3 regions of the Azohydromonas lata genome follow, and region 1 is predicted to be linked to each of the others. Evidence: predicted binding sites of a transcription regulator. Region 1 holds the regulator's gene; each other region holds the start of a gene.

Region 1 (4,378 bases):
GGCCACTACTCCACGGCCGGCGAGTTCGTTTACGACCATCCCTTCCAGTGGGGCTCCAAGCGCACCGGTCCTGACCTGCACCGCGTGGGCGGCAAGTACAGCGACGACTGGCACCGCATTCACCTGAACAACCCGCGTGACGTGGTGCCGGAGTCCAACATGCCGGCTTACCCGTGGCTGGAAAAGGCCGCGCTCAACCCGGCGGACCTGGCACCCAAGATGTCGGCGCTTCGCAAGGTGGGCGTGCCCTACAGCGACGACGAGATCGCCAAGGCGGCCGACGAGGTCAAGGGCAAGACCGAGCTCGATGCGGTCGTGTCCTACCTCCAGGTGCTGGGCACCGCGCTGAAGTAAACCAGACCCCGGAGCCAAAGCGATGGACTTCGACATCAACGTCCTGCGCAGCGTCGTGACCTTGTTCAGCTTCGTGCTGTTCATCGGCCTCGCGCTGTGGACCTGGAGCAAGCGTCAGCTTTCCCAACATGACGCGGCGGCACAACTGCCCTTCATTGATGAGGATGACGAGCCCGTCGCTGCGGCCGCGGCCCGCTTCCAAGGGAGTAAGTAATGAGTGATTTCTTCAACAGTGGCTGGTCCTGGTACGTGATCGCCATTGTGGTGGGCGGCCTGGCGTTCTGCCTGTTCGTCCTGATGGTGGCCAGCAAAACCAAGCCCATGGCTGCCGACAACACGACCGGCCATATCTGGGACGAGGACCTGCGCGAACTGAACAACCCGCTGCCGCGCTGGTGGCTGTGGCTGTTCATCATCACGGTGATCTTCGCCGCGGTGTACCTGGCCCTGTATCCGGGCCTGGGTTCCAGCCAGGGCGCCTTCAACTGGTCCAGCCGTGGCCAGTACGAGGCCGAGCAGGAGAAGGCCCGCGCCGCCATGGCGCCGGTCTACGCCAAGTACGTGACCATGACGGCCGAGCAGCTTGCTCAGGACCCGGCGGCCATGGGCATCGGCGAGCGCCTGTTCGTCAACACCTGCGCCGGTTGCCACGGCTCGGATGCCCGCGGCGGCAAGGGCTTCCCCAACCTGACCGACACCGACTGGCTGTATGGCGGCTCGCACGACACCATCAAGCAGACCATCACCGGTGGCCGCCAGGGCATGATGCCCCCGATGGCCGAAGCCATCGGCGGTGGCGAGAACGTGCGCAACGTTGCCAACTACGTGCTGAGCCTCTCCGGCAGCCCGCATAACGCGGTCTACGCCCAACTGGGCAAGGAGAAGTTCACCACCGTGTGCGCGGCCTGCCACGGCGCCGACGGCAAGGGCAACCAGGCCATGGGCGCTCCCAACCTGACCGACAAGGTCTGGCTGCACGGCTGGGGCGAGCAGGCGATCATGAACATGGTCAACAACGGCAAGACCAACGTCATGCCGGCCCATGCTTCGCGCCTGAACCCCGAGCAGATCCACGTGCTGGCTGCCTATGTGTGGAGCCTGTCCAACAAGGGCGGCGCCGCCACGCCGGCGCAGTAATCGCCAGCGGTGTTTGGCGGGGGGCTCATGTCCGCATAAGCGGCCACCCCGCCAAACCAAAGGAAAAAGCGCGCGCCAAGCCGGTTTCGGCTCTGGCGCGCGATGTCTTTTGGGGGCGGCGGCATGGGCCTGGGGCGGCTTGACGGCTCGGGCCCGCGCCGTGCTCCCTCTGTTTTCATTTCCACGTTCGTCGTGCCGTGTCGGCCCTCCGGCCGGCGCGGTGCCCGTGAACCGAGGCAGTATTCCCTGATGGACCGCAAGACCGACAAACAGGCCGGCAATGGCCAGCGCGTGCCGTGGTGGCGCGTGCGCATGATGTGGCTGGTGGTGGGTGGCCCGTTGGCCGTGGTGGTGGCGGCCCTCGTCACCGCCGTCATCGCCATCCGTGGAGCGGACGTGGTCATAGGCTCCGGCGCGGCGCCGCAGTCGCAGCAGCCCGCGGAAGATTCCTCAGGCGACATGCGCCCCGCCATAGAGGCGCGCAACAAGGCAGCTGCCGAAGCCGCCGCAGTCGGAGCCTCTTCGGCTCAACGCTAGCTCCGGGTCAACGCTAGGACGGGGCAGGGCGGCCGCGCGCAAGAATGGCCGCCAGGAGGTGATCGACATGACGACAACCCCTCGTGCCCAAGCGGTGATGCTGGTGGCCTGGCCTTCGTTCCTGATGGCCGCGGTGCTGGAGATGCTGGTGTTCGCGCTGGTGGATCCGCACGACCTGCTCGGTGCCGGTGCCATACCGGCCGAGCTCACGCCTACCGGCGTGTACTCGCTGGCCTTCTTCCTGTTCTGGGCCGTGATCGCCGCGGCCGGCGCCCTGGGCCACTGGCTGGGTACCCCGCCCAACGCGATCGACGCCGGCCACATGCACGGCGTCCATGGCCACTGAAAGACCGTTTCCACGGCCGAAGACGGCAACAAAAATGGCGCCCGCGGGCGCCATTTTTATTTGAAGCCGTAGGGCGGGCCGTCAGCAGGCGGCGCCGTTGACCAGCTTTTGCAGGCCGTCCTGGTTCACGATGCGAATCTGGCGCTGCTTCACTTCGAGCAGGCCTTCTTCCTGGAACTTGGAGAAGGTGCGGCTCACCGTTTCCAGCTTCAGGCCCAGGTAGCTGCCGATTTCCTCGCGCGTCATGCGCAGGATGAGCGAGGAGGCTGAGAAACCGCGTGCCTGAAGGCGCTGCGTGAGGTTCAGCAGAAAGGCCGCCAGGCGCTCTTCGGCGCGCATGCTGCCCAACAGCAGCATGACGCCATGATCGCGAACTATTTCACGGCTCATGATCTTGTGAAGCTGGCGCTGCAGGTCAGAGAACTCGCGCGAGAGCTCTTCGAGCTGGCCGTAGTGGATGACGCAGACCTGGGAATCTTCCAGCGCCACGGCGTCCACCGTGTGGCGGTCGCTGCCGATGCCATCCAGGCCCAGCAACTCGCCGGCCATTTGGAAGCCCGTGACCTGATCGCGGCCATCCTCAGCCGAGACGCAGGTTTTGAAGAAGCCCGTGCGCACCGCGTAGAGCGACTGGAAGACGTCGCCGGCGCGGAACAGCGTGTCACCGCGCACCACCGAGCGCCGCGTGGCCACCATGGTGTCCAGCTGCTCCAGGTCCGTGCGCGACAGGCCCACCGGCAGGCACAGCTCACGCAGGTTGCAACTGGAGCAGGCGACCTTGAAAGGTTCAGAGCGAATGGGCGGCAGAGTGCTGTTCATGTTGCATCGCGATGCCGTGGCGGCACATCCGGCCGCCTGGGCGCAGGTTTCTTCAGGAGAGTCAGCGGTCTTCAACATGATATGCCTCAATCACTGGCGCCATTCTTGGCGGCGCCTCAACTTGCCGACTTGAGGCACATCAAGCTCTTGTGTCCCGGGTTTGGCAAAGTGTCGCCATGCTACGCGATACATCCGCCCCCGGGCCCATCCTGACCGAAAGCTTGCTCCAGCGACTGGACGTGCCGGGGCCTCGCTACACCTCCTATCCAACCGCGGACCGCTTCGTCGAGGCGTTTGGACCGGTGGAGTACGCACAGGCCCTGGAGCAACGCGCACAAGGCGCCACGGTGGGCGGCACGCCCCCGCTGTCCCTTTACGTCCATATCCCGTTCTGCGAGTCGGTCTGCTACTACTGCGCCTGCAACAAGGTCATTACCAAGCATCACGAGCGGGCCGAGGAGTACATCCAGGCTCTGGAAGCCGAGATCGGCCTGCACGTGGCGGTGCTGGGCAAGGGCCAGTCGGTGTCGCAGCTGCATTTCGGCGGCGGCTCGCCGACCTTCCTGTCCGACGCCGAGATCGAGCGCCTGATGGCGGCCATGCGTTCGGCCTTCCGCATTGCGCCGGGTGCGGAGATCTCCATCGAGGTGGATCCGCGCACGGTCACCACCGAGCGGCTGCAGAACCTGGCCCGCATGGGCTTCAACCGCCTGAGCTTCGGCGTGCAGGACTTCGATCCCGAGGTGCAGAAGGCCGTGCACCGGGTGCAGTCTTTCGAGAGCGTGCACGAGCTGGTGGTCAGCGCCCGCGCACTGGGCTTCGAGTCGCTGAACGTGGACCTGATCTACGGACTGCCCAAGCAAACGCCCGCGTCCTTCGCCCGCACGGTGGAGCTGGTGGGCGAGCTGCGGCCGGACCGCATCGCGCTGTATGCCTACGCGCACCTGCCCCAGCGCTTCAAGCCGCAGCGCCGCATAGACCCCGAGCAACTGCCGCCGCCGGGCGACCGCGTGCAGATGCTCGGTGGCGCCATCCAGGGCTTCCTGGGTTTTGGCTACACCTACATCGGCATGGACCACTTCGCGCTGCCCGGCGACACCCTGGCTGCGGCCAAGCGCCAGGGACGGCTGCACCGCAACTTCCAGGGCTACAGCACGCAGCCGGACTGTGACCTCATAGGCCTGG
Region 2 (4,378 bases), on a different contig from region 1:
GTGAGCTTCAGTCCCTGGCTGCCGCCAGCGTCTTGTTCAGCCGCAGCGCCAGCAGCGTGCAGATCGTGCCGGAGAGCAGGTAGAAGCTGACCGCGCCCAGGCCGAAGCGCTCCGACAGGCCCAGTGCCACCAGCGGAGCGAAGGCCGCGCCGATGAGCCAGGCGGTGTCGGCCGTCAGCGCCGCGCCGGTATAGCGGAACTGGGGCAGGAAGTTGGAGGTCACCGACCCCGACGACTGGCCGTAGGACAGGCCCAGCAGGACGAAGCCCACGAGGACGAAGGCAGCCTGGCCCTTGGCGTCGCCGCCCAGCAGGAAGGGCGCGGCGAAGCCGAAGATACCGATCAGCACCGCCAGCGTGCCCAGCGTGCTGCGCCGACCGATGCGGTTGGCGATGAGGCCGGACACCGGCATGGCCGCGGCGGCCAGCAGCGCGCCGACGATCTGCACCTCCAGGAAGTTACCAATGGACTCCTGCGTGCGCAGCATGATCCACGACAGCGGGAACACCGTGACGATGTGGAAGAGGGCGAAGCTTGCCAGCGCCGCGAAGGCGCCGATGAAGATGTTGGCGCCCTGGCCCTGGCCGCTGCTGGCCAGGTCGCGCACGCGGCAAGGCTCCAACTCATGCGCCTGCAGCGCGCTCTCGTACTCGTGCGTCACCACCAGACGCAGCCGCGCGAACGTGGCCACCACGTTGATCGCGAAGGCCACGTAGAAGGGGAAGCGCCAGCCCCATTCCACGAAGTCCTGCGTCGAGAGGTTGTTCCACAGAAAGGCAAAGAGGCTCGCGGCGATGAGAAAGCCCAGCGGCGCGCCCAACTGCCCAAGCATCGCGTACCAGCCGCGGCGGTTCTCAGGCGCGTTGATGGCCAGCAGCGAGGGCAGGCCGTCCCAGGTCGCGCCCAGCGCGATGCCCTGCATCACGCGGAACACCGCCAGCAGGATCACGGCTGACATGCCCAGGCGCTGGAAGTCCGGCAGGAAGGCGATGCCCGCCGTGGCCGTGCCCAGCAGCAGCATGGCCGCGCCCAGCTTGTAGCTGCGGCCAAAGCGCCGCTGTATGGCCATGCCCAGCAGCGTGCCCAGCGGCCGCACCAAGAAGGCCAGGGCGAACACCGTGAACCCGTAAAGCGTACCGACCAGGCGGTTCTCGGCGAACGGAAAGTACACGGCCGGGAAGGCCAGCACGCACGCCAGGCCAAAGACGAAGAAGTCGAAATATTCCGACGCCCGCCCAACCACCACCCCGACGGCGATGTCGCCTGGCGCCACGCCGGTGTGGTCCGGTGTCGCATTCCCGGGTTTGCCGCTGAAGCCCTGAGGCGGGATCGGCGGTTGCTGCGGCCGCAAAAGCGGGTTCATGGATGGGGCTGCGGTATGTGTCATGGCGCAAAGATGAGTGACCGTGCTGGGACAATATGTCCAATCGTTGACCCACATCAAGCAGGCTACATTCCCGCGCGTTGCGCAAAAGCCTCCCCGGCGCCCGCCTGGAAGTTCTCGATGACCACCAAGCTCCCTCACCGTACCACCCCGCGGCTTGCCGCGCTCTCGCTGTTAGCCCTGATGCTGGGCGGCTGCAACATGGTGGTGTTGCACCCCTCCGGCGACATCGCCTCGCAGCAGGCGGACCTTGTCCGCACGGCGACCTACCTGATGCTGCTGATCATCGTCCCGGTGATCGCGCTGACGCTGCTGTTCGCCTGGCGCTACCGCGCCAAGGCCCAGGCGGCGTATACGCCCGACTGGGACCACTCCACGCGGCTGGAACTGGTGATCTGGGGCGCGCCGCTGCTCATCATCATCGCGCTGGGCGCGGTGACCTGGATCAGCACCCACAAGCTCGATCCCTTCCGCCCGCTGGAGCGCATCGACGCGCAGCGCCCGCTGCCCGCGGACCACAAGCCGCTGGTGGTGCAGGTCGTGGCGCTGGACTGGAAGTGGCTCTTCATCTACCCCGAGCAGGGCGTGGCCACGGTCAATGAGCTGGCCGCCCCGGTGGACCGGCCCATTCGCTTCCACATCAGCTCCTCCACGGTGATGAACACCTTCTACGTGCCGGCGCTGGCGGGAATGATCTACGCCATGCCCGGCATGGAGAGCCAGCTCCACGCCGTGATCAACCAGCCCGGCGAGTACCAGGGCCTGTCGGCCAACTACAGCGGCGACGGCTTCTCTTATATGCGCTTCAAGTTCCACGGCCTGTCGGACGCCGACTTCAACGCCTGGGTCGAGCGCAACCGCAGCGAAGGCAAGGGCCAGGTGCTCAACCGCGAGACCTACCTGAAGCTGGAGCAGCCCAGCGAGCGCGAGCCCGTGCGCCGCTTCGGCCAGGTCGAGGCCAAGCTCTTCGACGCCGTGGTGGGCCGCTGCGTGGACAGCGCCAAGATGTGCATGCACCAGATGATGGCCATCGACGCTGCCGGCGGCGGCGGCAAGGGCGGCATCGCCGGCGTCACGCAGCGCTCCTGGCGCGATGGCGAGCGCACCGCCGTGGCCTCCCTGTGCACCGCCACCAACCTCTACGGCCAAGCCGATCCGCTGCGCTACATCGCCACCGCGCAGCCCTGAAGCAGCGCTCCCTCAAGACCACAAGACGCGACGAAGCTTCCCGCTTTTTCAGGAAGACCCCAGATGACTGCTGATCCAAGAGAAGAGGCCGGGCTGCTGCTCGGCCGCCTGGGCTGGGATGACATTCCCCTGCACGAACCCATCCTGCTGGCCACCTTTGCCGCCGTCGTCCTCGGCGGCCTGGTGGTCATGCTGGCGATGACGAAATACCGCCTGTGGGGCCCGCTGTGGCGTGACTGGGTCACCAGCATCGACCACAAGAAGATCGGCATCATGTACATGATCCTGGGCGTGGTGATGCTGCTTCGCGGCTTTGCCGACGCCCTGATGATGCGCACGCACCAGGCCATGTCCTTCGGCGACAGCATGGGCTACCTGCCGCCGCACCACTACGACCAGGTGTTCACGGCGCACGGCGTGATCATGATCTTCTTCGTGGCGATGCCCTTCGTCACCGGGTTCATGAACTACGTGGTGCCGCTGCAGATCGGCGCGCGCGACGTGGCCTTCCCCTTCCTGAACAACTTCAGCTTCTGGATGACCGCCGGCGGCGCGGGCCTGATCATGGCCTCGCTGTTCGTGGGCGAATTCGCCCGCACCGGCTGGCTGGCCTTCCCGCCGCTGTCGGGCATCGATGCCAGTCCGGGCGTGGGGGTGGACTACTACCTCTGGGCCTTGCAGGTGGCCGGCGTGGGGACCACGCTATCGGGCATCAACCTGATCGCCACCATCGTCAAGATGCGCGCGCCGGGCATGACGCTGATGAAGATGCCTATCTTCACCTGGACGTCGCTGTGCACCAACGTCCTCATCGTGGTCTCCTTCCCCGTGCTGACCGCGACGCTGGCGCTGCTGACCTTGGACCGTTACGTGGGCACCAACTTCTTCACGAACGATCTGGGCGGCAACCCCATGATGTACGTGAACCTGATCTGGATCTGGGGCCACCCCGAGGTCTACATCCTGGTGCTGCCGGCCTTCGGCATCTTCTCCGAAGTCACGGCCACGTTCTGCCGCAAGAAGCTCTTCGGCTACGCCTCCATGGTGTACGCCACCGTGGTGATCACGGTGCTGTCCTACCTGGTGTGGTTGCACCACTTCTTCACCATGGGGTCGGGCGCCAGCGTCAACTCGTTCTTCGGCATCACCACGATGATCATCTCGATCCCGACAGGGGCCAAGATTTTCAACTGGCTGTTCACGATGTACCGCGGGCGCATCACCTTCGAGCTGCCGATGATGTGGACGGTGGCCTTCATGATCACCTTCGTGATCGGCGGCATGACGGGCGTGCTGCTGGCCGTGCCGCCGGCGGACTTCGTGCTGCACAACAGCCTGTTCCTGATCGCGCACTTCCACAACGTGATCATCGGCGGCGTGGTGTTCGCCGTGTTTGCCGGCATCAACTACTGGTTCCCCAAGGCCTTCGGCTTCAAGCTCAACCAGTTCTGGGGCAAGGTCTCGTTCTGGTGCTGGTCCATCGGCTTCTGGGTGGCCTTCATCCCGCCTTACGTGCTGGGCCTCATGGGCGTGACGCGCCGCATGAGCCACTTCGACGACCCGACGCAGCGCCCCTGGTTCATCGTCTCGGCCTTCGGCACCATCATGATCGCCGCCGGCATCGGCGCCTTCATCCTGCAGATCGCCGTGAGCATCTACAAGCGCAAGGAACTGCGCGACGCCACGGGCGACGCCTGGGACGCGCGCACGCTGGAGTGGTCCACGTCGTCGCCCCCGCCGGCCTACAACTTCGCCTTCACCCCCGTGGTGCATGAGCAGGACGCCTGGTACGACATGAAGCAGCGC
Region 3 (4,378 bases), on a different contig from region 1:
CAGCCGGCTGCCCACGGGCGACGGCCACCCGGTGGTGCTGTTCCCGGGCCTGGGCGCCGACGCGCTGGCTATGGAGCCGCTGCGCCGCTGCTGCAGCGACCTGGGCTACGAGGCCTGCGACTGGGGCCGCGGCTGCAACACCGGCCCGCGCGGCGACATGGAGGGCTGGCTGGACCTGCTCACCGAGGGCGTGGCCGCCACGGTGGCGCAACGGGGCCGGCGCGTCAGCCTCATCGGCTGGAGCTTGGGCGGCATCTACGCACGCGAGATCGCGCGGCGCCGCCCCGAGCTCGTCCGCCAGGTGATCACGCTGGGCACGCCCTTCGCGGGCCGCTGCGAGCACACCAACGTCGGCGTGCTGCTGCAGATGCTCAGTGGCCGCATGCCGGCCCTGGACGCCGCGCTGCTGGCCCGCCTGGCCCTGACACCGCCCGTGCCCACGACGTCCATTTACAGCCGCAGCGACGGTGTGGTGGCCTGGCAGGCCTGCTGCGAGGCCCCCGGGCCGAACGCGGAAAACGTGGAGGTACAGGCCAGCCACGTGGGCCTGGTGTGGCATCCGCAGGTCTGGGCCGTGGTGGCCGACCGGCTGGCGCAACCCGAGGACGGCTGGCAGCCCTACGCCCAGGCGAAGCAGCCAAGCTGACCCGGCCGCCCGCTCAACCAGGCCTCCAGCCGGCCGCCGGGCCCTCAGCCTTCCCTGACCCGCCGCTAGTCGGGCTTTTTCAGCCCGCCTCGCAGGCCAGCACGCGGCGCAGCTTGCCGCTGCGGCTGCGCACCATGGGCAGCGTGGTTTCGTCCAGCAGCTTGATGGGCGCCAGGCCCTGGGCCTCGCCGAACTGCTGGAGCGCCTGGCGGCAGCGGCGCAGCGCGTCGGCGGCCTCGTGCGTGGGCTGGCCCAGGCGCAGCGCCAGGGTGCGGCCGTCGCACTGGCGAAGCTGGAAGTCGTAGACGCGGGCGTGCTCCTCCATCACCGTGGACAGCGCCAGCGGCAGCAGCAGCACGGTGCCGCCGGTGCGGGCGTCCATGCGCAGCAGGTCGTCGCCGCGGCCGTCGATGTGGATCACGGGCAGCGCGCTGCCGCAGGCACAGGGGTGCGGGCTGAAGGTGATCTGGTCTTCCAGCTCGTAGCGGATGAGCGGCTGCACCTTGTTGGCCAGGTTGGTCAGCAGCACGCGGGTGGATTGCTGGCCCGGCGGCACGGGCCGGTAGTCGTCGTCCACGGGCTCCAGAATCACCCAGTCGCTGTTGAGGTGCATGGCGCCGTGCTCGCACTCCCAGCCCATGGCCAGGAACTCCGAGGCGCCGTAGCTGTTGCGCATGCGGCAGTCGAACACCTGCTGCACGTGGCGGCGCAGCGCGGGCTCCAGGGTCTCGCCGCCGGTCCAGATCTCGCGCGGGGCGATGCGCAGCGCGCCGGTCTGCGCCTGCTCGGCCAGCAGCGCCGCGGCGGTGGGATAGGTGGCGATGATGCTGGGCCGCCATTCGTTGAGCGCGCGCACCAGCGTGTCCACCGGCTGCAGGATGGAGAAGACCTGCAGGTTGGGCGTCATCCAGGGGTGGCGCTGGCGCAGCCGCTGCACGCTCACGCAGGAGGCGAAGTGGCCGTCCGTGGCGCCGACGAAGGCGATGCGCTCGCCCAAGCCCAGCGGCATGGGCCAGGTCCAGGAGGGCGAGGCGTTGCCGTAGCGCAGCGACTCCAGCGAGTCGTACACGGCCATGGCGGAGGCGTCCTGCAAAAAGATGCCGGGCTCGCCGCTGGTGCCCGAGCTTTCCCAGATGGTGTAGCGGCCCATGAAGGGCTGGGCCATGCGGCCGGCGTCGTGGACGAAGGCGTCCACGTCGGCGCGGCGCACCTGGCGGTCGCAGACCCAGTCGTTGAAGTGGCGCATCAGCTCGCGGCGGCGCTGGACGGGCAGCGCCGTGAGCGGCAGCCGCGCCGCGTCGGCGGGCAACTGGCTGGCGTACCAGGGGGAATGCGCTTGGGCCGAACGCAGCAGCTCGGCCAGGTGCTGGCGCTGGCGCTGCGCCAGCATGGCGGCATCGGCGCGCGAGCCGCTGACCACGTCCCAGGCGGTGGCGCCGGCGCGCAGCAGGTCGAACATCGGCGCGCCGCCACCCATTGCGGAATCAGCCACCGGCGGCCTCCAGGTCGTCTTGCAAGTCGTCTCCTTCAACAGCTTCGGGTTCGGCGTGGCGGACGATGGTCACGGGCAGCGTGCCGTCGTGCAGCACGGTGCGCGAGACCGAGCCCAGCGTGGCGGCGAAGCCGCCTACGCCGCGCGCGCTCATCACGATGGCCTCGCACTGCTGCTCCTCGGCCAGGTCCAGCAGCGTGTGCGCCGCGTCGCCATGGCCCACCACCACCTCGTACTCCACGCCCGCGTTCTGCAGCAGCGCTTGCGCCGGCTCCAGCGCGTGGGCGGCGGCGCCCTCGGCCATGCGGCGCAGGGCCTCGGCGTCGTGCACCGTCATCATTTCGTAGAGGGTCGTGGGCTCCTGCACGTTGGCCAGCACGAAGCTGGCACGCAGACCTTCACGCGCCAGGCGCAGCGCGTGCTGCACGGCGTCCAATGCCAGGGCCGAGCCGTCCACGGGCAGCAGGATTTTCATCGACCGTCTCCTTTCCTTCGTTGTCGGCGGGCCGGCCGCGCCTTGGCACGCACGGCCCCCAGGTCACTTTAGACCCGAAGCGCCAAGCCCTCAAAGCCGGGGGCGTTGATCTGGCTCAAGCGCCACGGCAGTGGCGACCGGGCACGCTGGCCAAGGGAACCTTCACGCCCGCCGACCCAACATAAAAACCCATGAGTATCCGCAACCTGGACTTTCTGTTCGAGCCGGCCTCGGTGGCCGTGATCGGTGCGTCCGACCGGCCGCGCAGCGTCGGCGCCACGGTGTGGCGCAACCTGCGCGCCGGCCGCTTCGAGGGGCCGGTGTACGCCGTGAACCTGCGCCGGCGCGAGCTCGACGGCCAGCGCGCGGTGGCGCACGTGGCCGAGCTGCCGCAGCCGCCGGACCTGGCCGTCATCTGCACGCCGCCGGCCACCGTGCCCAAGCTGATCAGCGAGCTCGGCCGCGCGGGCACGCGCGCCGCAGTGGTGATGACGGCCGGGCTCAGCGCGGCGCAGCGTCAGGACATGCTGGACGCCGCGCGGCCCTACCTCATGCGCATCCTGGGGCCCAACTGCATTGGACTGCTGACGCCGCGGCTGGGCCTGAACGCCAGCTTCGCGCACGTGGACGCGCTGCCTGGCGAGCTGGCGCTGGTGTCGCAGTCCGGCGCGCTGATGACGGCCATGCTGGACTGGTCGCGGGCCAACGGCATCGGCTTCTCGCACTTCGTCTCGCTGGGCGAAGGCGCGGACGTGGACTTCGGCGACATGCTGGACTTCCTGGCCAGCGACCCCCACACGCGCGCCATCCTGCTCTACATCGAATCGGTGAGCGCGCCGCGCAAGTTCATGTCCGCCGCGCGCGCGGCGGCGCGCAACAAGCCGGTGATCGTGGTGAAAGCCGGGCGCTCCAGCGCGGGGCAGGCGGCCGCGGCCTCGCACACGGGGGCGCTCGCGGGCTCGGACCTGGTGTTCGACGCGGCCATCGCCCGCGCCGGCATGCTGCGGGTGAGCACGCTGCAGGAGCTGTTCATCGCCGCGGAGACGCTCTCGCGCTTTCGCGGGCGGCGCGGCGAGGAGCTCGTCATCGTCACCAACGGCGGCGGCGCCGGCGTGATGGCGGCCGACGCCGCGGCTGACGCGGGCGTCAAGCTCTGCACCCTGGCCGGCCAGACGATGGCGCGGCTCGATGAACACCTGCCCGCCAACTGGTCGCACGGCAACCCGGTGGACCTGATCGGCGACGCGCCCGTGGAGCGCTACGTGGCCACGCTGGAGGCGCTGGCCGCGGACCCGGCTCAGCCGGCGGTGCTGTTCATACACGCGCCCACGGCCATCGTCCCCAGCGCCGAGATCGCGCACGCGCTGGTGCCGCTGCTCAAGCGCATGCCGCCGCGGCTGCTGAGCTGCTGGATGGGCCAAGCGGGCGTGGCCGAGGCGCGCCAGGCCTTCCACGACGCGGGGCTGCCCAGCTTCGACACGCCGGAGCAGGCCGTGCGTGCCTTCGCGCTGGGCGTGGACTACGCGCGCAACCAGGCGCAGCTCATGGAAGCGCCCACCACGCTGTGCCCGCTGCCGGCCGTGGACACGGCGCGTGCCCGCGCCCTGGTGCGCCAAGCGCTGGCCGCCGGGCGCGAGATGCTGACGGAGCCCGAGGCCAAGGCGGTGCTGACGGCCTGCGGCATTCCGGTGGCGGCCACGACCAGCACGGCGCCGGACCCGGAGGCGGCGGCCGAGGCGGCGCAGCGCATCGGCTTCCCGGTGGT

Evidence for each region. Region 1 encodes FNR, which switches genes on or off when oxygen is low (the NO sensors DNR and NnrR bind a similar motif). Its sites were predicted from a motif close to TTGATNNNNATCAA; they were not measured.
Region 2: the regulator FNR is predicted to act here: its motif matches at 1,431-1,444, upstream of cyoA (ubiquinol oxidase subunit II).
Region 3: the regulator FNR is predicted to act here: its motif matches at 2,719-2,732, upstream of SM757_RS27905 (universal stress protein).

The regions. Positions count from the first base shown of each region.
Region 1 is NZ_JAXOJX010000056.1:34,656-39,033, forward strand. Features, by position in the region: gene ccoO (cytochrome-c oxidase, cbb3-type subunit II) at 1-354, shown strand, start outside; gene SM757_RS25990 (cbb3-type cytochrome oxidase subunit 3) at 377-568, shown strand; gene ccoP (cytochrome-c oxidase, cbb3-type subunit III) at 568-1,491, shown strand; gene SM757_RS26000 (hypothetical protein) at 1,741-2,028, shown strand; gene SM757_RS26005 (hypothetical protein) at 2,096-2,374, shown strand; gene fnr (fumarate/nitrate reduction transcriptional regulator Fnr) at 2,456-3,193, opposite strand; gene hemN (oxygen-independent coproporphyrinogen III oxidase) at 3,370-4,378, shown strand, end outside.
Region 2 is NZ_JAXOJX010000064.1:25,038-29,415, reverse strand. Features, by position in the region: gene SM757_RS27275 (MFS transporter) at 8-1,363, opposite strand; gene cyoA (ubiquinol oxidase subunit II) at 1,505-2,572, shown strand; gene cyoB (cytochrome o ubiquinol oxidase subunit I) at 2,636-4,378, shown strand, end outside.
Region 3 is NZ_JAXOJX010000068.1:21,668-26,045, reverse strand. Features, by position in the region: gene SM757_RS27915 (esterase/lipase family protein) at 1-646, shown strand, start outside; gene SM757_RS27910 (AMP-binding protein) at 726-2,138, opposite strand; gene SM757_RS27905 (universal stress protein) at 2,131-2,613, opposite strand; gene SM757_RS27900 (bifunctional acetate--CoA ligase family protein/GNAT family N-acetyltransferase) at 2,805-4,378, shown strand, end outside.